2 regions of the Tsukamurella sp. NPDC003166 genome follow, and region 1 is predicted to be linked to the other one. Evidence: predicted binding sites of a transcription regulator. Region 1 holds the regulator's gene; the other holds the start of a gene.
What was found. Region 1 encodes LexA, which represses DNA repair genes until DNA is damaged. Its sites were predicted from a motif close to CGAACANNTGTTCG; they were not measured.
Positions count from the first base shown of each region.

Region 2: ABZX10_RS09625 (SAV_6107 family HEPN domain-containing protein) is a predicted target of LexA. The motif match lies at 4,233-4,246, and genes of this name have one in related genera.

Region 1 covers NZ_JBEXNL010000016.1:50,979-62,253, reverse strand. The annotation lists gene ABZX10_RS17370 (acyl-CoA dehydrogenase family protein) at 1-232, shown strand, start outside; gene ABZX10_RS17365 (acyl-CoA dehydrogenase) at 233-1,381, shown strand; gene ABZX10_RS17360 (LysR family transcriptional regulator) at 1,378-2,217, opposite strand; gene ABZX10_RS17355 (DMT family transporter) at 2,298-3,227, shown strand; gene lexA (transcriptional repressor LexA) at 3,211-3,921, opposite strand; gene ABZX10_RS17345 (LysM peptidoglycan-binding domain-containing protein) at 4,179-4,814, shown strand; gene nrdR (transcriptional regulator NrdR) at 5,029-5,502, shown strand; gene hrpA (ATP-dependent RNA helicase HrpA) at 5,513-9,499, opposite strand; gene ABZX10_RS17330 (aminotransferase class III-fold pyridoxal phosphate-dependent enzyme) at 9,518-10,771, shown strand; gene ABZX10_RS17325 (DUF485 domain-containing protein) at 10,872-11,240, shown strand; gene ABZX10_RS17320 (cation acetate symporter) at 11,237-11,275, shown strand, end outside.
Region 2 covers NZ_JBEXNL010000006.1:123,164-134,438, reverse strand. The annotation lists gene ABZX10_RS09650 (alpha/beta fold hydrolase) at 1-618, opposite strand, end outside; gene ABZX10_RS09645 (TetR/AcrR family transcriptional regulator) at 681-1,274, shown strand; gene ABZX10_RS09640 (DUF3153 domain-containing protein) at 1,271-1,981, opposite strand; gene ABZX10_RS09635 (NAD(P)/FAD-dependent oxidoreductase) at 1,978-3,558, opposite strand; gene ABZX10_RS09630 (N-acetyltransferase) at 3,566-4,180, opposite strand; gene ABZX10_RS09625 (SAV_6107 family HEPN domain-containing protein) at 4,413-4,826, shown strand; gene ABZX10_RS09620 (DUF3040 domain-containing protein) at 4,932-5,351, shown strand; gene mraZ (division/cell wall cluster transcriptional repressor MraZ) at 5,957-6,388, shown strand; gene rsmH (16S rRNA (cytosine(1402)-N(4))-methyltransferase RsmH) at 6,581-7,579, shown strand; gene ABZX10_RS09605 (hypothetical protein) at 7,576-8,472, shown strand; gene ABZX10_RS09600 (penicillin-binding protein 2) at 8,601-10,436, shown strand; gene ABZX10_RS09595 (UDP-N-acetylmuramoyl-L-alanyl-D-glutamate--2,6-diaminopimelate ligase) at 10,461-11,275, shown strand, end outside.

The DNA.
Region 1 (11,275 bases):
CGAGTTCGTGCACAAGAGCGCGGGGCCGCGCGGCCGCATCTACCAGCCGCACGTCACCCGGCCCGGCGGTCCGGTGGTCGAGTACCTGCCGCCCGCGGACGGGGCGCACAGCGGCGACCTGTGGCAGGCCGTGGCGCCGCTGCGCTACTTCAACGATCGTGCGGGCTCGATCTACGCGGGCTCCAACGAGATTCAACGGAACATCCTGGCGAAAGCGGCATTGGGGCTGTAGATGGACTTCACACTCACCGACGAACAGAGCATGCTGCGCGATGCCGTGCGGTCCTACCTCGCGGGCCGGTACCCGCTGGTCGAATCGCGCAGCGCCGCACGGTCCGCGGCCGGCTGGCAACCTGCGGTCTGGGAGGCGTTCGCTTCCGACCTGGGCATTCTCGCCGCGACGCTGCCGGAGTCCGTGGGCGGCCTCGGCGGCGGCCCCGAGGAGATGATGGTGATCGCCGAGGAACTCGGCCGCGCCCTCGTGGTGGAGCCGTACACCGGCACCGTCGTGGTGGGCGCGGCGCTGCTCCGTGGCTCCGGCGGTCCGGCCGCCGACGGCGTGCTGTCGGCCGTCGCCGCGGGTGAGGCACGGATCGCGGTCGCTCTGACCGAACCCGCGTCGGGGCGCGAGCCCTGGGACGTACAGGCCACCGCGGTCCGCGACGGTGACGGCTACGTGTTGTCCGGCGCCAAGATCGTGGTCGCCGACCTCCCCCTCGCGACGCACCTGATCGTGGTGGCGCGGACCGCGGGGGACCGGCTCGACCGGGACGGGCTCTCGCTGTTCCTGCTCGAGTTCGACCCGCAGGCGCCGCCCGCCGGGATCGACGCCCGGTACTTCCGCACGATCGATGATCATCACACGGGCGACCTGGAGCTCGCCGACGTCCGCGTGCCCGTAGCGGCGCTGCTCGGGGCCGAGGGGTGCGCCTGGGAGCTCATCGAACGCGCGCTGGACGACGGTGCCGCCGCCGTCTGCAGCGAGGCGGTCGGCATCATGCGCCGGGTGCTCGAGGACACCGTCGAGTACACCCTCAACCGTCGCCAGTTCGGCGTGCCGATCGGCTCCTTCCAGGCGCTGCAGCACCGGATGGTCGACATGGCGCTGGAGTTGGAGCAGTCCGTGGCGGCGGCCTATCTGGCCGTGCTCAACCTGGATGCCGAGCCGCGGGTGCGCCGGCGGGCCGTCTCCGCGGCGAAGATCACGATCGCGCGGGCGGCGCGGTTCGTCGGCCAGAACGCGGTGCAGCTGCACGGCGGCATGGGGCTCACCGAGGAGCTCGCGATCGGTCACTGCTTCAAGCGGCTCACCGCGATCGAGACCGAGTTCGGTTCCGCCACCGACCACCTGCACCGGTATGCGGAGGCGGTCGGCGGCTAGTCGGGGGCCGTGAGCGTGGCGGCGGCGCGCCGCACGGCCGCGCGGACCGTCGGCGGTACGCGCGGCCCGACGGTGACCGCGAGCGTGATCGCGGGGATGGCGGGTAGCGCGTCCACGGGGACCAGTCCGTCGGTCGCGTCGATCGCGGGCAGCAGGGTCGCGCCGATGCCGGTGCGGGCGGCCGAGTAGAGCCCGGCGAGGTTCGCCGCCTCGACGGCGATCGTGTAGTCGGTCCCGGAGCGCCGCAGCGCATCCGTCGCGGGGGAGCGGAGCACGCACGGTTCGTCGAAGAGCAGGACCGGGACCGTGTCCCCGGGGACGGCCCACTCGCGCGCCGCGTACCAGTGCAGGTGGATCGGCCCGACGGCGTCGGGGTGGTCCGCCGCGGCGAGGAACACCGACACGTCGGCGAGCCCGCGCTCCACCGCGTTCGCGACCTGCGCGCTGCGGTCGAAGCGGAAGTGCGCCGCCCAGCCGCCCGGTAGGGTGCCGAAGGCCTTGCTCAGCGCGGGGATGAGCCGGTCGGCGCCGTGTTCCGTGGCTGCGACGGACAGCGTCCTGGTGGTCGGTGACGACAGCTCGTGGACGGCGGCGTCGTGCGCGTCGAGGATCGTCTGAGCGTGCGCCAGGAGGCGGGAGCCGTGGTCGGTGAACCGGACGCCCCGACCGGCCTTCTCCACGATCGTCCCGCCGGTCGACTTCTCCAGCCGGCGTAGATGCGCGCTCACCGTCGACTGCGTCAGGTGCAGCGCTTCGGCCGCGCGGTGGACCCCGCCGCACCGCGCGATCGCGACGACGCTGCGCAGCGGGACGATGTCGAGGATCGGTGTGGACATGACCGAACGATATCCTCGATCGATCATGATCGCCAATCATTGTTGGACGAGCACTGCCTGCGCGTTCGACGATGGGAGCCATGAGAATCCCTCCGATGCTCGCCGTCTCCGTCATCGTCCTGTACGCGTTCGGCTATCCGCTCGGCGCGCTGGGCGTCGCGGCGATGAGTCCGTTCCTCCTCCTCTTCCTGCGGTTCGCGATCTCGGGCGTGCTCCTGCTCGGCGTCGTGCGGTGGACGAGCCGGCGACCGCCCACGGGCACGTCTCTCGGACACGCGCTCGTCGTGGGGCTGCTCACGCAAGCAACGCAGTTCCTCGGTTGCTACCTGGGCCTGCGGGCCGGGGTGCCGGCCGGCGTCGCGGCACTCATCATCGGCGTGAACCCGGCGCTGACCGTCCTCGTCGCGCGGGCCGTGTTGCGCGAGCGACTCACTGCCCGCCGGGCGCTGGCCGCGGGGCTGGGCCTCGCTGCGGTCGTCACCGCGTGCTGGTCGACGGTGCCGGCCCTCGCGCACGCCGGCGCGGGTATCGGCTTCACCCTTCTGGGGCTGGTGGGCATCGCGGTCGGCGGCGTCTACCAACAGCGGTTCTGCCGCGACGTGGACCCGCTGGCTGGGAACGCGGTCGGCATGCTGATCGCGGCCGTGCCCGCAGGTGCGCTGGCGCTGCTGTTCGGCGCGACGGTCATCGATCCGGTCCGCGGCGCGGTCGTTCTCGTGCTGATGGTGCTGCTCAGTTCGATGACCGCCACGACGCTCTATCTCCGGGTGATCGGGCTCGCCGGAGCGAGCGGCGCGGCGATGCTGTTCGCGGTCATCCCGTCCGTCTCCGCGATGTTCGCCTTCGTCCTACTGGGCGAGCCCGTGCATCCGGGCGCGGTCGCCGGGCTCGCGCTCGGAGGCGCCGCGTGCGCGATCGCCGCCCTCGGAGGACGGCGAACGCCGGCTCCCGACCCTGAGGTCGACGAGCCGGCGTCTTCGGAACCGGCTGAGCTCAGATCCGCCGCATGACCGTGACGACCTTGCCGAGGATCACCGCGTCGTTCCCGTGGATCGGGTCGAACGCCGGGTTGTGCGGCATCAGCCACACGTCGCGACCCGTGCGCCGGAAGGTCTTCACCGTGGCCTCGCCGTCGAGCATCGCGGCAACGATGTCACCGTTCTCGGCGACGGACTGCTGCCGGACGACCACCCAGTCCCCGTCGCAGATCGCCGCGTCGGTCATCGATTCGCCGACCACCTTGAGGAGGAACAGCGAGCCCTCGCCCACCAGCTCGCGCGGCAGCGGGAAGATCTCCTCCACCGCCTCCTCCGCGAGGATGGGGCCGCCCGCGGCGATGCGGCCCAGCACCGGCACGAAGGCCGGCTCGGGCATCCTGTCCTCGTCCTCCATGACCTTCTGGATGACCTGCGCCGTACGCTCCTCGGCGCCCTGCACGTTGACCGCGCGCGGGCGGTTCGGGTCGCGGTGGAGGAAGCCCAGGCGCTCCAGGGTGCGCAGCTGATGAGCGACCGACGAGGTGGAGGTCAGGCCCACCTCGTCACCGATCTCGCGGATGCTCGGCGGATACCCGCGATCGCGCACGGACCGCCGGATGACCTCGAGCACCTGTTTCTGCCGGCGCGTGAGGTGATCCTCCGAGACATTGCCCTGCGCGTCGCGGAAGCGCTTGTCCCGATGCTGGACCTGTCGTTCCTCTGTCATGTGCCGCTCCTCACGCCCGTTCGGTTCTGCAATCCACTGTAGTCGAGGCGGTAGGTGATGACAAACATTTGTTCGAGAAATTTGCCCGCGTGTCTTCCGCTCGGGGCGGGGGTGTGGTAGAAATCGAACAGAAGTTCTTTCGAACACATGCACGCACTCCGGTGTGACTGGTGGGGCTGGATGGAAAAACTTGTCAGTCCCCTCCGATAGACCTGTAGGTGAGCGAGAAGGACCCGCTACCGACGTAGGGAGAGATCATGACCGCGATCATCGATCGGGATGTCATCACCGCAGCACAGGAGCCCGCCTCGGAGGCGCAGGCGCTTGCGCGGCACGGCTCCGCCGCTGCGGATCGGCGCGGCGCCACCCGGGCGCGAGGCGTGTCGCCGCGGCTCGCCCGGAGCCGCTCGCAGGAGGTGTCGGCCGGATCGATCACCCCGTCGAACGACGTTTCCGAGGGATCTGTTCGAACGGTGCCCGGCGCGGTCCGCGTGACCGGAGCCCGCGGGGCGGCGCGGCGCACCGTCGAACGTCCGCGCGTGCGTTCGGTCGGCCGTCGTGCCCCTCGCGGTGTCTCGCGGGTGGACGGCTGCGCGCGGCGCACCCCGGGTCCGTCCCTGGCCGTGTGCCTCCTGTTCGCGGTCGGCGCGTTGGTGGGCCTGCTGGTCCTGTTCGGCGGCGCGCAGCAGGCGGATCCGGCCCCGGTCGGTGCTGTGCGGCCCGCGCTCACGTCGATCGTCACGGTGCGGACGGGCCAGAGCCTCGAGCAGATCGCCCGCGAGATCGCGCCCGATCGCGCGCAGGCCGCGGTGGTCGCGGAGATCTCGGAGATCAACGGGCTCCGCGACGGGCGGGTCCACGCGGGGCAGACGCTGGTCACCCCGCGGTACTGACGGCACAGCACGAGTGAAGGAGACGCGGATGACCACTCGGATGGCGATAGTGGATTCCCGGCAGGGCGGGCGCGTGGCGCACCTCGACAATGTGGTGCCGTTGCCGCGCCGAGTATTCTCGGTGTCGAGATCGCGGGGCACGGCCGTGGCAGGGGCCACGGTGCTGCAGTTGCCTCGCCGTACATCCGAGCGCACCCGCGCGGGAGGTGAACCCATGCATTGCCCGTTCTGCAAGAACGAGGACACCCGTGTGGTCGATTCGCGGGTGTTCGACGACGGGCAGGGCATCCGTCGGCGCCGCTCGTGCAACGCGTGCGGACGCCGGTTCACCACGGTCGAGAGCGCGGTCATGGCGGTGGTCAAGCGCAACGGCGTCACCGAGCCCTTCAGCCGCGAGAAGGTCGTGAAGGGCGTGCGCCGGGCGTGCCAGGGCAGGGACGTCGCCGAGGACGATCTGCACAAGCTCGCCCAGCAGGTCGAGGAGGCGATTCGGGCCACCGGCGTCGCCGAGGTCCCCGCCAACGAGGTGGGCTTGGCCATCCTCGGCCCGCTGCGCGATCTCGACGAGGTGGCCTACCTGCGCTTCGCATCGGTCTACCAGGGCTTCTCGTCCATCGAGGACTTCGAGGCCGCGATCCGCGACCTCCGTACCCGCGCCGCCGCCGCGGACCCGACCGACGCCGCGTAGCGCGGTCAGGTCAGGTCAGGGCCGCGATCGCGGCAAGGACCTTCTTCTCGGAGATCGAACCGGCGGTGCCGAGCGACTGCGCGAACAGACTCACACGGAGTTCCTCGATCAGCCAGTTCGCCTCGTCCAGCGCCGTGTCACGTCGGTGCTGGGGCAGCGTATCGAGCTTCGCGGTCAGCGCGCCGTACACGCGGTCGAGCGTCGCCGTCCCACGGTCGTCCCGGTCGATCGCCGCGGGCAGTGCCGCCCATCGCGCAGCGGCCCCGGCCGTGTACCGAGGCAGGTGCCGCAGATGCACGCCGGGCGTCGCGGCCACGAAGCCGGGGAACAGCAGCCCGTCCAACTGCTCGGCGATGTCGTCTGCGGCATCGCGGAGCGCGGGCGGTGCCGAGGCGATCGCGCCGCGCACCTCCGTCGCGGTCGCCACGGCCGCCGCGACGTCCGCGAAGTACTGCTGCACCGTGGCGCCCAGGTCGGCGCGCACGGACGCGGTCAGGGCTGTGAACTCCTCGGGGGTCCACGCGAGGCCCGCGCGCGCCCGGAGATCGCTGATGGCGCGCCGGCGGCAGTCGGCCACCAGGTCCATCGGCGTCGGATACGGGCTCTGCGACAGCGCCAGCCGGTCCCGCTGCCCGACCGACTGCAGTACCGACTTGTGCGCCGTGGGCAGCGCGTTCGACAGCAGCACGTCGAGGCCCGCCCCCATCAGGGCCAGCTGGTCCGGCTCGTTGGCGACCACCCGGACGCCGGCGCGGTCACCGTCGGGATAGAGGGTGCCGAACCCGGTCACGCGGCTGCCCCGGAGTTCCGTGTCGATGGTGCGCGGAACGTCGCCGAGCGTGGCCGCGGTCCACTCCCGGGCGGGAGCGCGCTCGTAGGCGCCCGCGCGGCTCGACAGGTCCTCCTGCACGGCCGCCCCGAGCCGTCGCTTGAGCGCGTCGAGGTCCTTGCCGGAACCGAGCTCGCGGCCGTCATCACCGATCACCACGAAGGTCACCCGCAGGTGGTCCGGCAATGCGGTAGGGGAGAAGTCCTCGGCACGGATCACCGTGCCGGACAACTGGGTCAGCTCCCGCGCGAGCCCGTCGGCGAGCGGCTCCGCGCGCGGGGTGAGTCGCGCGAGGGCGGCCGCGGCGAAATCGGGCGCGGGCACGACCTCGCGGCGGAGCTGTTTCGGCAGCGACTTGATCAGCGCCGTCGCGAGCTCCTCGCGCATCGCGGGCACCAGCCACTCGAAGCCGTCTGCGCGCACCGTCGCCAGATCCTTGACCGGGATCCGCGCCGTCACTCCGTCGTCGGTGGCGCCCGGCTCGAAGCGGTACTTCAGCGGCACCTCGACGCGGCCCTGCAACCACGTCGTGGGGTACGCGTCGGCCGTGACCTCGGCGGCGCCGTCGGCGAGCAGGTCCTCCGCGGTGAAGTCGAGCAGAGCGGGATCGGCGCGCGAGGCCTTCTTCCACCACGCATCGAAGTGGCGGGCGGAGACGATGCCCTCCGGCACCCTGCGGTCGTAGAAGGCGAACAGCCCGTCCTCGTCGATCACGAGGTCGCGGCGGCGCGCCTTGTCCTCGAGGTACTCGGCGTCGTCGAGCAGCGCGCGGTTGCGTGCGAAGAACCGGTGCCGGGTGCGCCATTCGCCCTGGACCAACGCGTGCCGCAGGAACAGGTCGCGGGCCACGACCGGGTCGATCCGGCCGTAGTTCACGGTGCGGTCGGCGACCAGCGGCACGCCGAAGAGCGTGACCCGCTCCTTGGCCAGTACGGCCTCCCGCTTGGTGGACCAGTGCGGCTCGGAGTAGTGGTGCTTGGCGAGTGGCCCGGCCAGCTTCTCGGCCCACTCGGGCTCGATCTTGGCGACGGTCCGCGCGAACAATCGCGAGGTCTCCACGAGCTCGCCGGCCATGACGAACCGGGGCGGCTTCTTCGACAGCGCCGATCCGGGGAAGACGAGGAACTTCGCGCCCCGTGCGCCCAGGAACTCCCTGCCGTCCGGTTCGCGCAGCCCGATCTGGGACAGCAGGCCGGCCAGCATCGCCTGGTGGATCAGGTCCGGCGACGGTGCCGGCTCGCGCCCCAGCGAGTCCAGCTTCCAGCCGAGGTCGCGGCAGATCTGCCGGAGCTGACCCTGCAGGTCCTGCCATTCGCGGATCCGCACGTAGTGCAGGAACTCGCGCTGGCACTCGCGGCGGAACGCGCTCGAGCTCAGCTCGGCGCGGCGCTCACCGAGGTGGCGCCACAGGTTCAGGTAGGACAGGAAATCGGAGGTGGGATCGGCGAAGCGGGCGTGCTGGGCGTCCGCCGCCTGACGGTGCTCGGCGGGCCGTTCCCGCACGTCCTGGATCGACAGGCCCGCGACGATGACCAGCACCTCAGCCAGCACGCCGAACTCGCGGGCGGCCACCAGCATCCGGGCCATCCGCGGATCGACCGGGAGGTCGGCCAGTTGCCGGCCCACCGTCGTGAGCTTCTTGTGCCCGGGGGCGGCGTCCTCGAGCGCTCCCAGCTCGTCGAGCAGGGCCGTCCCGTCGCGGACCGCACGCTCGTCCGGCGGCTGGACGAACGGGAAGGCGGAGACCTCGCCGAGCTCGAGCGCTGTCATCGAGAGGATGACCGATGCGAGGTTCGTGCGGAGGATCTCGGGATCGGTGTAGACGGGGCGTGCGTCGAAGTCGTCCTCGGAGTACAGGCGGATCGCGATGCCGTCCGACGTGCGGCCGCAACGGCCGGAGCGCTGCTGCGCCGAGGCCTGCGAGACCGGCTCGATCGGCAGCCGCTGGACCTTCGTGCGCGTCGAGTAGCGGGAGATGCGCGCGGTGCCGGTGTCCACCACGTACTTGATGCCGGGCACAGTGAGCGAGGTCTCGGCGACGTTGGTGGACAGCACGATCCGGCGTCCGGTGTGCGGGGCGAACACTCGGTGCTGCTCGGCGGAGGACAGCCGCGCGTAGAGCGGCAGGATCTCCACGGCGGAGCCGTGTCGACCGGCGGAACCGCCAGGACCGTATCTCGCCTGCAGCGCCTCAGCGGCGTCGCGGATCTCGCGCTCGCCGGAAAGGAAGACCAGCACGTCGCCCGGCGCCTCCCGTGACAGCTCGTCGACGGCGTGCACGATGCCGGTCACCTGATCGGCGGGCTCGTCCCCCTCGTCCGTGAGGTCCTCGAGCGGCCGGTACCGGATCTCCACCGGGTAGGTGCGGCCGCTGACCTCGATGACGGGGGCGGGCGCACCGTCGGGCCCCGCGAAGTGGGTGGCGAACCGCTCGGGCTCGATGGTCGCGGACGTGACGATCACCTTGAGATCGGGCCGGCGGGGGAGGATCTGCCGCAGGTAGCCGAGCAGGAAGTCGATGTTGAGGCTGCGCTCGTGCGCCTCGTCGATGATGATCGTGTCGTAGTCGCGCAGCAGCCGGTCGCGCGTGAGCTCGCGCAGCAGGATGCCGTCGGTCATGAGCTTGACGGAGGTCTTCGGCGAGACCTTGTCGGTGAACCGGACGGCGTACCCGACGGTGTCGCCCAGCTCGGTCCCCGTCTCCGCCGCGATGCGCTCGGCGACGGAGCGGGCGGCGAGGCGCCGGGGCTGGGTATGGCCGATCATGCCGCGCACCCCACGGCCGAGTTCGAGGCAGATCTTCGGGAGCTGGGTGGTCTTCCCCGAGCCGGTCTCGCCGGCCAGGATGATCACCTGGTTCTCGGCGATGGCCCTCGCGATCTCGTCGCGGCGGGCGCTGACCGGCAGGTTCTCCGGGTAGACGATCGCGGGGACGGCCGCGGCGCGGACCGCGTACCGCTCCCGTGCGGCGTCCACGTCGCGCGCCAGCCGTGGGAGGTCGGAGTCCTTGGCGCGCTTCAGCTTGCCCCGCAGCCGCGTCTCGTCCCGGAGGGTGACGGCGGGCGCGGCGTCGGTGCCGAGGGCGGCGTACAGGTCGCGCTTCGTGGAAGGGCGGAGCTGCGCCTCGTCTGCGCCGCATGGTGCCGTACGCGTCTCCCGTTCACTCATTTGCTCTAGTTTATGCCTATGAGCGGACAGGGACCCACGACCTCATCGGCACTCTGGCACGGCTTCGCCGACATGGGCGCCGTCCAGCGCGACGGCGCGTTCGTCTTCGCCCGCGGCGAGGGCTCGTACGTCTTCGACACCGACGGCAATCGCTATCTCGACGCGACCGCGGGCCTGTGGTTCGCCAACGTCGGGCACGGACGCGCCGAGGTGGCCGACGCGGTGCGCGAGCAGCTGCTCAAGGTCGCGCACGTGACCGGGTTCGGCGACGCAGCCACGGACACGACGGTGGCGCTGGCCGATCGCCTGCAGGACTTCGCGCCGGTGCCGGAGAGCAAGGTCTTCTTCACCTCCGGCGGTTCCGACTCGGTGGACTCGGCGATCAAGCTCGCTCGGCGGTACTGGCAGGAGAAGGGCCGGCCCGAGAAGAAGCTCATCGTCGGGCGGTCGAACGCCTATCACGGCATGCACGTCGGAGGCACCTCGCTCGGCGGCATTCCGGTGAACGCCGAGGGCTACGGCGGCGTGCTGTTCGACGACACCGCGACGATCGCGTGGGACGATGCGAAGGAACTGCTCGGGCTCATCGAACGGGTGGGTGCGGACTCGATCGCGGCCTTCGTCGCGGAGCCGGTGATCGGCGCCGGTGGCCTGCTCCCGCCGCCGGAGGGCTACCTGCGCGAGGTCCGGGACATCTGCCGCGAGCACGACGTGCTGTTCATCGCGGACGAGGTGATCACGGGCTTCGGCCGGATCGGCGGCGCGTGGTTCGCGTCGAGCCGGTTCGACCTGCAGCCGGACCTGATGACCACGGCGAAGGGGCTCACCAGCGGCTACATCCCGATGGGCGCGCTGTTCGTCGCTCCGCACGTGGCGGAGCCCTTCTACGCCGGTGGGGTGTGGTGGCGCCACGGGTACACCTACGGCGGGCACGCGGCCGCCGCGGCCGCCGCGATGGCGGTCCTCGACATCATGGAGCGGGAGAACCTCGTGGCCGAGGCGCTGCGCCTGCAGGACACGTTGCTCCGCGAGCTCTCGACGCTCGCCGATCACCCGAAGGTCGAGCAGGTCCGCGGCGGCGTCGGCGCCGTGGCGGGTGTGCAGTTGCACGAACCCGCGGAGGCGATGGCGATGGTGAAGAAGCTTCGCGCCCAGGGCGTGTCGGGTCGAGCGGCAGGGCTCGGCACGCTCCAGTACTCGCCGTCCTTCGTCACCACCGACGAGCAGGTCGCCGAGATCGCGGCCGCAACGCGGAGGGCCCTCGACGCCTGACGGAGCGGTGATCCACCGATGGCGGGTTGCAGGGGGTTGCATTGCGGTTTGTTGACCATTCAAACCCCTGATGAATGTGGTCCATGACACACTTCCGCTCGTGAACGAAGAGGATACGGCTGCGGTCTATCAGCGCGCCTACGACAGCAAGGAATTCCGCGAACTCCGCCGCAGGCTGGCGTCGTTCGTGATCCCGATCTCCGTGGCCTTCCTGCTCTGGTACGTCCTGTACGTGCTGCTGGCCACCTACGCGCACGGCTTCATGAGCCAGAAGTTGTTCGGCAACATCAATGTCGCGCTCGTGATGGGGCTCGGCCAGTTCGTCACCACCTTCGCCATCACCTGGGCGTACGTGCGGTTCGCGAACAGGACCATCGACCCGATCGCGACGGATCTCCGTCAGCACATCGAGGCCGACCTCAAGGGCGACGGCGGCGGCGTCGCGCTGGACAAGGGAGAGTCGAAGTGACCGATATCCTCGCGTTCGATCCCCGGAAGATCGAG
Region 2 (11,275 bases), on a different contig from region 1:
GACCAGCGCGCGCATCTTGCTCACCAGTTTCATCGGGACTTTCGCGGCGCGCAGCGGCGTGCGCGCGAGGGTCTTCATGACGGGCGCGCCCACGCTGCCGGAGACCGGGTCGAAGGCGGTGTCGCGCCGCACCTTCGCGGACTGCTGGTCGAGGAAGGTCATTCCGACGATGCCGCTGACCCGCCCGTTGACCGATGCGACGTGGTAGGTCTCCATGCCGCCCGCGGACAGGCCGTAGAGGACGACCGGCCGATCGTCCTTCGCGAGCTCGGCGTCGACGAGGTCCGAACCGATCCGCACCCAGTCGTCGTAGGTGACCAGCGCACCGGGGGCGACCTCGGTGACGCCGTACGTGGGCATGTCGATGGCGATGGTCTCGAAGCCGCGCTCGGCGAGTGGCCGGCCGAGGATGGTCGACATCTGGCGGCCGTTGGTGCCGACGCCGTGCAGCAGGATCACCTTCACGGGCGCTTGGGGGTTGCGGTAGGTGTCGAGGTGGATGTGATGGCCCGCGTGCTCCCACCACTCCTCGGCGGGCTCGGTGTCCGGCGTCAGCCGGTACGACAGGGGGAGGAATTCCTGGATGGTCCGCCATGCGGACTGCTCTGCGTAGGTCATGGGAACGATGATTCACCACCCCGCACGCTAATGCAAGAGTGTCTCGCATTTAAGATGGGGGTGTGACCGAAGCGACTCGTAGGGAACGCCCGGGCGGGCGCACCGCTCGCACCCGCCGGGCGGTGATCGACGCGACGACGGCGCTGCTGTCCGAGGGCTCACCGTCGGCGCTGACCGTCGGCCAGATCGCGGCCCGGGCCGGGGTCAACGAGGCGACGGTCTACCGCAAGTGGGGCTCCAAGGACGCGCTGCTCACCGATGTCCTGCTCACGCTCTCCGCCGAACGGCTGACCGTCGCCGACACCGGTTCGCTGCGCGGTGATCTCGTCGAGACCGTCGGCGCGGTCGCCGATTTCCTGCGCACTCCCGCCGGCTTCGCGCTGGCCGCACTGGCCGCGACCGCCGACGACGAGACCTCGGCGAAGCTCCGCGACGCCTTCTGGGCGGATCGCTTCGACCGCGCCCGCACGATCTTCGGCCGCGCTGCCGAGCGTGGGGAGCTCGTCGATGTGGAGCAGGCGATGCTGGCGTACGAGGCGCTCATCGGCACGCTGCATTTCCGCATCCTGGCGCGACGCCGCGAGCTCGACGCCGACATCGCCGAACGGCTCACCGACCTCGTGCTCGACGGTCTCCGCCGCCCGCCGCGGGACTAGCGCCCGAGCTTCTCCCGCAGCCATTGCGGCAGTTCGATGAGCGACTCGGGCTCGGCCGACTCCTGCCCCGGCTTGGGACTGCGGTCGCGCCGGATGTAGGCCGCCGCTGCCACGACCGCGGCCGCGAGGAAGGCGACCAGCGCGGTGATCCACGCCCACTTCGTGAACGACGCGATCGAGGGATCGGCGTACTCGGCTTCGGCGGTCAAGGACGCGGACGTACCGGCGTTGAGCGTCCAGGTCACCAGGTCGTCGGCCTCCTGCTGGCCGTTCGTGGCGGTGACGGGGCCGGGGAACTGCAGCTGCACGACGATCACTGCGGAGTTCGGCGCCAGGGACGACAGGTCCGCCGTGCCGGAGAGCACGACGGAGCTCCCGGTGCGTTGCACCCGCATCTTGATCGAGGCCGCCGACGTGTCGAAGGCCTGCGAGACCACCTCGCCCAGCTGGTTGAACTGGCCGAAGGTGATGGTCGTGAAGATCATCTGGGTGCCGACTTTGCCGTTCGAGTCGTACGCCTTGACCTCCGCGAGGCCGCGCAGCTCGCCGGGCGCGGCCAGCTGCGGTCCCTCCGCGTTCGACGCCGGAGTCTGCGCGGCGACGATCTTGCCGGACATCCGGTCGCCGGGGCCCGGGCTCGAGCACGCGGCAGGGGCGGCGACGAGCAGTAGTACCGCCAGCGCCGCGAGCATCCTTCGGAGAGTCACGGTCGCCATCGTGCCAGGTGTCCCAGGTCGCGGGCGAGCAGCCGCGCCGCGATCCGCCCGCTGGATCCGTTCACGCCGCCACCGGGGTGCATCGACGCGCCGGCCAGCGCCAGGCCCGGCGCATCGGGGACCCGGCCGCCGGCGAGCTCCGGGACCGGCCGGAAGAGCAGCATGTTGTGCAGTGCCATCTCCACGTGCATGACGTTCCCGCCGCGCAGGCCCAGCTCGCTCTCCAGGCTGGCCGGGGTCTGCACATACCGGTGCTCGACGGTGTCCGCGAACCCGGGCGCCCAGCGCTGGGTCTCCGCGACGATCCGGTCCGCCTCGGCCTCCGCGGCGGCCGCCCAGCCATCGCCGCCGCCCAACGCGTACGGGTACCACTGGGCCCACAGGGTGGTGTTGTGCCGGCCCGCCGGGGCGATGGACGGGTCGAGGCCCGAGAAGGTCATCGCCAGCACCGCGGGCCGACGGGGCGCTTCCCCGGCCAGCATGTCGCCGCGCGCGCGGGCCAGGTGGCCGCGATCGGCGGTGAGCAGGCCGAGCCCGGACTGCTCGGCGAGCGGCACCCCGTCGAACGCGGGCGGCGCCGTCGTGCCGAGCCGCAGCACCATCCCCACGCCGGGGCCCACCTGGATGCTCCGGCGCCACGCAGCGATCCGCGCGGCGTCGTAGCCGCCGCGGGCCAGCAGATCCAGGGTCGTCAGGACGTGGCAGCCGGCGAGCACGGTGCGGGCCCGGACGGTCCGCGCACCGTCGGGCCCGGCGACGGTGACCTCCCACTCCCTACCGGACCGGCGCAGTTCCGTGACGGGCGTCCCGAGCTCGACGGCGCCTCCGTCGGACGTCAGGCGGGAGATCAGCGCCGCGGTGAGCGCGCCGCTGCCGCCGACCGCCCGGCCCGGCGGGAGGGTGTGCATGAGGGCGGCGAAGCCGATCATGGGCGCGGTGCCCGGCTCGCTCATCGCCGGCCCGGACTGCGCGCCGAACCAGGCGAGCGCGGCCTTGAGTCGCTCGTCGTCGAAGTACTCGTCGAGCAGCTGATCGCCCGAGGCGAGGTAGGTGCGCGACATCTGCGTGAGGCTCCCGCGCCCCTTCGTGGGCCAGAAGGCGCGGCCCAGCCGAGGGGCCGTGGGGGAGGAGCCGAAGGCGGTCATGGTCGCCTTCGCCCGGGGCGTCCAGTCCGCGACGAAGCGACGGTACGCAGCCGCCTCCCGGACGCCGCACGCCGCGGCGACGGACTCGGTGGTGGCGTCGAGGTCCCGCCGGAAGACGATCGGCGGGGCCTGCGTTCCGGGCGGGGTGGGCGCGAACGCCCAGGGATCGCAGTCCAGGTAGCGCAGCCCGTGCGCCGCGAGGTCGAGCTCCTCCGCGATGCCCGTGTGCCGGAACATCAGGTGCGCCGACGAGCCGCGGTCGACGCGGTAGCCCGGGAACCGTTCGACGGTGCTGACCGCCCCGCCCGGCACCGTGTCCGCCTCGAAGACCGCGACGGAGCGGCCCTGCGCCGCCAGGTACGCGGCGCCGACCAGCGCGTTGTGGCCGGAACCGACGACCGCGACGTCGACCTCCGGGCTCATGGAGTGCTCATGGTGCCGGCGGGCCGAAAGGCAGGTCGTGGCCGAGGACCGCGAACGGGCGCGGGTCGCCCGAGAATCGGAAGTCCCGCAGCACGTCGTAGAAGCCGGTGCGGCGGTAGAGCTTCCAGGCCCGGTTCTGCTCGGCGGCGACCTCCGGGGTGGAGAGCAGGACCCGCGGCTCCGGGCGGTCCGTGAGGAGTGCGGTGAGCAGCGCGCTGCCGACCCCGTGGCCCTGCGCCGCGGGGTGCACGTGCAGTTCGGTCAGTTCGAAGTAGTGGCCGGCCATGGCGTCGATCCCGGCGGGAGGCAGGCCGCGCTGGCGCAGACCCACGCGGAGCTGGCGGTTCCACCACTGATCCCCCGCTCCGCTGTAGCCGTAGGCGATGCCCACCAGATGGTCGACGGGGCGCCCGTCGGCCGCCGGGAGCGCCTGGACGGCGCCGAACGCGGCGTACCCGGGACGGTTCAGGTGCTCGCGCCACATCGGCAGACGGTGCGTCTCCGTCCCCGCCGGGTAGTCCATGGCCGCCACGTAGATCTGCAGGGCGGCGGGCAGCCACAGCGTGGCGTCGTGCGGGGAGAGGGCGTGGATCCGTGGGGCCTGCGGGATCACTGCGCTCACGGATCGACCTTTCCCTTGACGTGTCGGACACTCACGCTATATTAGAAGTGATCGAATGATTGTTCGATCACGGACCATCGGATTGGCGCGCATGTTCTGGCGCCGGGGCGGGTACGTCGGTCCCGGTCCATCCGGCGGGGCTGGCGCGGAACGAGGGAAGCGTTACGTGTCAGTCCCGTCCGGTACAACACAGCGGTAACAGCGACGAGGTTCACGGAGCAGGAGGAAGGTCATGGTCGAATCGAAGGTGCGGATCGATCACGTCGGGTCCCGCCGGCGCGTCGGGGAGTCGGGCGCCGCCCGGATCCTGGACCGTGCGGACCAGTTCCTCGCCCGCGCCGGCGGCTCGCCGGCGCCCGCCGATCAGTACCGCGAGATCTATCACGCCGCGCTACGCGGCGCGGCCGCCCTCCTGGCGGAGCGGGAGACGGGCGTGCGGCGCCCCACACGCAACGCGTGGCTGCGGCTCGCGAAGGCCGCTCCGGGGTATGCGGAGTGGGTGGCCTACTTCACTTCCGTGTCCGGTGTGGTCGCCGCGCTGGAGACCACGGCGCGCACCGTCAGTGCCGAGGAGGTGGCCGTGCTGCACGGTCGCGTCCAGAGCTTCCTGAATTCCGTCGAGTCCGACCTGAGTCGCGCCGCATAAATCTCACAGTGGGCGCTAATTGTTCGGTGGATGGTGGTCGTGTGCTCGCAAGCCTCGTATCATGGAGCTAGGAGTTGGACCCCATGAGTGCTGAAGGAGGGGAACGTGCCACTCTCCGAGCACGAACAGCGCATGCTCGACCAGATCGAGAGCGCGCTCTATGCCGAGGACCCGAAGTTCGCGTCGAACGTACGCGGCGGCCGGTTCGGCGGCGCTTCGGGCAAGCGTCGCGTGTTCGCCGCGATCGGTTTCGCGGTCGGACTGATGCTGCTCATCGCAGGAATGTTGCTGCCCAAGGTCGAGTACACCGTGATCGTCGGCCTCATCGGCTTCCTGCTGATGTTCGGCTCCGTGATCTACGCCCTGTGGTCCGGGCCGTCCACCAAGGGGCCGCGCGGCACCGTCGGTGAGGACGGTTCCGTCCGTGCACCGTCCGGTCGTGGGCGCGGCGTGAAGGGGGCCCGTGCGTCGGGTCAGTCCTTCGTCGCCCGCATGGAGGAACGCTTCCGCCGCCGCTTCCCGTGAGTTCGCGGAGCTGAAAGAGCCGCCGGCCTGATGGTCGGCGGCTTTTTCGTTGCGCTGTGAGCGAAACTCGCGCCGTGCACCCGGGGCGTGCGAGGGGCGGAGGCAGCGGGCGAGGCTGCGTGGCGGCTTCCTTCCCGCAGATCTCTCCGGCCGCGGCAGATTTCTCCGGTCGCCCCGTGGATACCCGGGGCGAGCGGAGATTTCTGCTGCATCCGGAGATTTCTGCTACGCCGTGGATGGCCGCCGTCGCCAGGCTTGCTACTCGCCCCGCCCGGTCTCCCCACATCTCCCCACCCGGTTCCCCCACTTCTCCCCACGGGCGGTGTGGCCGCGCTCCGTCACGCCTCAGCAGTCACACCTATCGCGGTGGTTGCTGCCTCGCTGCCTGGTGTGACGAAGCCCGACGCGCCGGGACGAGCCGCGTCCCCCACTTCTCACCACGAGTCTGACCTGCCGTAACTCTGAGAATACGCCGCGAAACGCGCTCCGGCGTGGTTGAAAGTGGCGGATGGTGGGGTAATGTGGGGCGCACTGGAGAGGGACGCGCTAGTCTGAAGTCTCGATCCAGTGACAACCCCGACGGGGGGAGGCGGGAGGTGGCCGTGATGTTCACGGGTACCTACACGCCGAAGCTCGACGACAAGGGACGGCTCACCCTCCCCGCGAAGTACCGCGAGGAACTGGCAGGTGGGCTCACGATCACGAAAGGACAGGATCGAAGCCTCACGGTGTACCCGAAGGCGGAGTTCGAGCGCATCGCCGAGAAGGCCGATGCCATCGAATGGACCGACCCCGCGGGACGCGCCTTCTACCGCAACTTCTTCGCCAGCTCGGACGATCAGCGTCCCGACTCCCAGGGTCGGATCTCACTGTCGGCCGATCACCGTCGCTACGCAGGCCTCACCAAGGAATGCGTCGTCGTCGGATCGCGGAGGTTCCTGGAGATCTGGGACGCGGAGGCGTGGGACGCCTACCAGGCACAGCACGAAGACGACTACGCGCAGCCGCAGTCGGAATCGCTGAAGGCGATCTTCTAGGCCGCGCAGCACGCCCCGCAGCACCACAGCAGAGCACGTCCGCGACGAGGTGGACCGAGGCCTGCGCCCGAATCGGCCCTGACGTACTTCCCCAACGCCAGGTACGGGTCGGGCGGGGACCCCGCTTCATCCGCCGGAACGTCATCCCACAGCACCGCCCATCGCCAATCCCCGTCGTGCTCTGGAGGAGCCATGTCCGATTTCGGTCACGTGCCGGTCCTGGCGACCCGGGTGCGCGAGCTGCTCGCTCCGGCCCTTCAGCACGACGGTGCCGTCTACGTCGACGCCACGCTCGGTGCCGGCGGCCACTCCGAGCTCATGCTCGAGTCCTTCCCGGACATCCGCGTCGTCGGCCTCGATCGGGACACCGACGCGCACGCCATCGCCGGCGACCGCCTCGCGCGGTTCGGCGACCGCTTCATCCCGATCCACACCCGCTACGACGGGATGGCCGATGCCCTCGACGAACTCGGTATGAGCGGGCCGGGACGCCCAGGCGTTCAAGCGATCCTGTTCGACCTGGGTGTGTCCTCCATGCAGCTCGACCGCGTCGAGCGGGGCTTCGCCTACTCGGTCGACGCGCCGCTCGACATGCGGATGAACGCCGAGGATCCGCTCACCGCAGCGGACGTGCTCAACACGTACTCGCACGGCGATCTCGCGCGGATCCTGCAGCGCTACGGCGACGAGCGGTTCGCGGGCAAGATCGCCTCCGCCGTCCTCAAGGAGCGCGAGAAGGAGCCCTTCACCACCAGCGGGCGCCTCGTCGAACTGCTCTACGCCACGATCCCGGCGCCCGCGCGCCGCACCGGCGGTCATCCCGCCAAGCGCACGTTCCAGGCGCTCCGGATCGAGGTGAACGCCGAGCTCGCCTCCCTCGAGGCCGCGGTACCGCAAGCGCTCGACGCGCTCGCTCCGGACGGCCGCGTCGTCTTCCTGAGCTACCAGTCGCTCGAGGATCGCATCGTCAAGTCGGCACTGGCCGAACGCATTCACTCGACGACCCCGGCGGGGCTGCCGATGGACCTGCCTGGCACCGGAGCGACCTTCGAGCTCCTCACCCGGGGCGCCGAGCGCGCCACCGACGACGAGATCGCCGAGAACCAACGGGCGGCGCCGGTGCGCTTGCGCGCCGCCCGTCGCCTCGACACCCCCGACCACCGGACCCGTAGCACGAGGAGCGCGCGATGACCGCACCGAACGCGACCCAGGCACCGTCGACCCCGGACACCCGGACCCGCCGCGCCCCGGCGCGGCGGGAGGACCGCGACACCTCGCGGCCGCGGTCGAGCTCGGCGCAGCGGGCGCTCGACCGGCGGCAGAAGCGGCTCGATCAGCAGCGCGCGGTCCTCGACGCGGGCGGCACCCTCCGCGAGACCCCGGCCGAGCGGGCGCTGCGGCGGCACCGCGATGGCGCGGACTCCGCCGGGCTGATGTCGAAGCTGCCCACGCCGCGCGTCCTCGTGCGCCGCGTGCCCTTCGTGCTGGCGCTGATCGCCCTCGTCTGCGCGGGACTCGCTCTGACGCTGTGGCTCTCGACCGGGAGTGCGGAGAACTCCTACGACCTCAGTAAGCGCGAGGCCGTCAACAACAGTCTCGCGGAGAAGAAGGCCGCGCTCGAGCGCGACGTGAAGTCGGGGGAGAGCGCGCCCGGCCTGGCCGAGCGCGCCACGGCCCTCGGCATGGTCCCCGCGGGCAATGTGCCGGTGCTGGTCGGGCAGCCCGACGGCAAGGTCGTCGTGGTGGGCAAGCCCGCGCCCGCCACCGGCGTGGCCAAGCCCGCGCTGAACCCCCCGGCACCGACCTCGGGGGATCCGAGCGGCGCCACGTCCAACGGATCCGGCACGCCGGTCGCCGGGAATCCCGGGCCCGCACCGGCCGGCGGGGAACAATTGGTCACCATGAACCCCGGCAGCCCGACCGTCGCGAACGCGCCGACGAGCGCACCGTCGACGGTTCCGCAGACCCCCGCGCAGGGCCAGACCCCTGCGTCCGCAACGACTCCCGCGCAGGCCGCACCCGCGCAGATCCCGGCTCAGCCGACGCCGGCCCAGCCGACGCCGGCCCAGGGGACGCCGCGGTGACCCGCGCCCAGCGCCCCCCGACGAAGACACGGCCCGCCGCCCGCGCGGGCACGCCGCGCGCAGCAGCGGCCCCGAAGGCCGGACACCAGTCCGCCCGCGCCCGCGTCAAGGGCGGTCGCGCGCCCGAGGTGTCCACGACCTTCCTCAGCCGCAACAGGATCGGCGGCTGGGTGATCGTCGCCGTGTTCGCCGTGATCGCCGTCTGGCTGGGCGTCGTCCAGTTCGTGCAGGCTCCGACACTGTCGGCCAAGGCCGCGAGCCAGCGCGAGGTCAAGGAGGTGCTGCCGGCGGTGCGCGGTTCCATCACGGACCGCTCGGGCCAGCCGATCGCCTTCACCATGGAGGCGAAGTCGCTCACCTTCCAGCCCGTGGCCGAGCGTAAGAAGATCCAGGAGAAGTACGACAAGGCCGTCGAGGCGAAGAAGGAGGGGGCCGGCGCCGCGAAGACCGACGAGCCCGTCACCGTCGACGACCGGCTGCAGCAGATCGCCAAGAAGATCGTGTCCGTGCTGGGCGATTCGGTGAACGAGCAGAAGCTGCTCGAGCAGTTGCGCAGCAACGACACCTTCGTCTACCTGGCTCGCGGCGTCGATCCCGCCAAGGCATCGGCGATCACCGACGAGTACGCGGAGGTCGGCGCCGAGCGGCAGTCGATCCGCAACTATCCCGGCGGCTCCCTCGCGGCGAACATCGTGGGCACCACCGGTTTCGAGGGACAGGGGCTCATCGGCCTCGAATCCTCGTTGGACTCGATCCTCGCGGGCACGGACGGCTCGCGCACCTACGACCGCGGGTCCGATCTGGCCGTCATCCCCGGGAGCACCCGCGACGTCCACCCGGCCGTGAACGGTGCCCGGGTGGTACTGACGCTCGACAACGACGTGCAGTTCTTCGTGCAGCAGGCGGTGGCGCAGGCCAAGGCGAAGTCCGGCGCGAAGAGCGTGCAGGCCGTGGTGCTCGACGCCAAGACCGGCCAGGTCCTGTCGATGGCGGTCGACAACACCTTCAATCCGTCGCTCGGCGTGAACAACAATCCGACATCGGCGCGCACCGGCAACCTCGCCGTGACCACGCCCTTCGAGCCGGGCTCGGTGAACAAGCTGATCACCGCCGTGGCCGCGATCGACAACGGCAAGACCACGCCGACGGAGGTGCTGCAGGTTCCGGGGCAGATCCGGATGGCCGGCGTCACGGTCAGGGACGCCTGGGCGCACGGCGTCGAGCCGTACACCACGACGGGCGTGTTCGGTAAGTCCTCGAACGTCGGCACCCTGATGCTGGCGCAGCGCGTCGGCGAGGACGCGTTCGCCGACTACGTCGACCGGTTCGGTCTCGGCCGTGCCACCGGCGTGGGCCTGCCCGGCGAGTCCGGCGGCGAAGTGCCCGCCCGCAATCAGTGGTCGGGCGGCACGTTCGCCAACCTGCCCATCGGCCAGGGCCTGTCGATGACGGTGCTGCAGATGGCGGGCATGTACCAGGCGCTCGCCAACGACGGGGTCCGTATCCCACCGCGCATCATCAAGGAGGTCGACGGTGCCGCCAACCCGGCGACCGCCGCGGAGCCGGTCCGGGTGATGAGCCCCGAGACGGCCCGGACGGTGCTGGACATGTTCCGTGCCGCGCTGCAGCGCGACCCGATGGGCTACCAGCAGGGTACCGGTGCGCCGGGTGCGGTCGAGGGGTACCAGATCAGTGGCAAGACGGGTACCGCACAGCAGGTCGATCCGGTGACGCACGCCTACTCGAACTCGCTGTACAACATCACCTTCGCGGGCGTCGCCCCGACCAACGACCCGCGGTTCGTCGTCGGGATCATGATGGACGCTCCCACCCGCAGCTCCGACGGCTCGGGCGGGCAGTCGGCGGCGCCGCTGTTCCACGACATCGCGACCTTCATGCTGCAGAAGTACGGCATTCCGCTCTCGCCGGCGGCGAAGCCGTTGACGCTGGTGGCCGGGAAGTAGTTAACCGACGGGTAGGATCTATCGGTGCCCGAATCGACTCTCACTCGTCCCGCCCATCCGCGCGGCGCCACGCCCGCCGAGGTCGCCGCGCAGGTCGCGGGCGTCAGCGCCGGCGGGCGCGACGCCGCCGGCGTGCGCCTGACCGGGGCGACGGTCCGCGCCCAGGACGCCCGGCCGGGCGATCTGTTCTGCGCGGTGCCCGGCACCGCGACGCACGGCGCGCGGTTCGCAGCCGGGGCGATCGAGGCCGGGGCCGTCGCGGTCCTCACCGATCCGGACGGTGCCGCGCTCCTCGCGCAGGACGGCATCGACGTGCCCGTGCTCCTGCACGACGACCCGCGCACCGTCCTCGGGCCGGTCGCGGCGGTCGTGTACGGCGCACCGTCGAGCCGGATGACGCTCGTGGGCATCACCGGCACGTCCGGGAAGACGACCACGAGTTTCCTGGTCGAGGCGGCGCTCGCCGCGACCGGCGACCCGACGGGGCTGATCGGCACCGTCGGCACGCGGATCGCCGGCGTCGACGTGCCGAGCTCGCTGACCACGCCCGAGGGCACCGCGCTGCAGGGCCTGTTCGCCTCCATGGTCGAGCGCGGCGTGACCGCGGCCGTGATGGAGGTCAGCTCGCACGCGCTCGCGCAGAACCGGGCGGGCGGGAGCCGGTTCGCGGTGGGCGCGTTCACCAACCTCAGCCAGGATCACCTCGACTACCACCCGACCATGGAGGACTACTTCGCGGCGAAGTCGCTGCTGTTCATCGGAGCGCAGGCGTGCGAGCGCGCCGTGATCTGCGTGGACGACGAGTGGGGCGTCCGGATGGCCGAGCTCCGCCGCGCGGC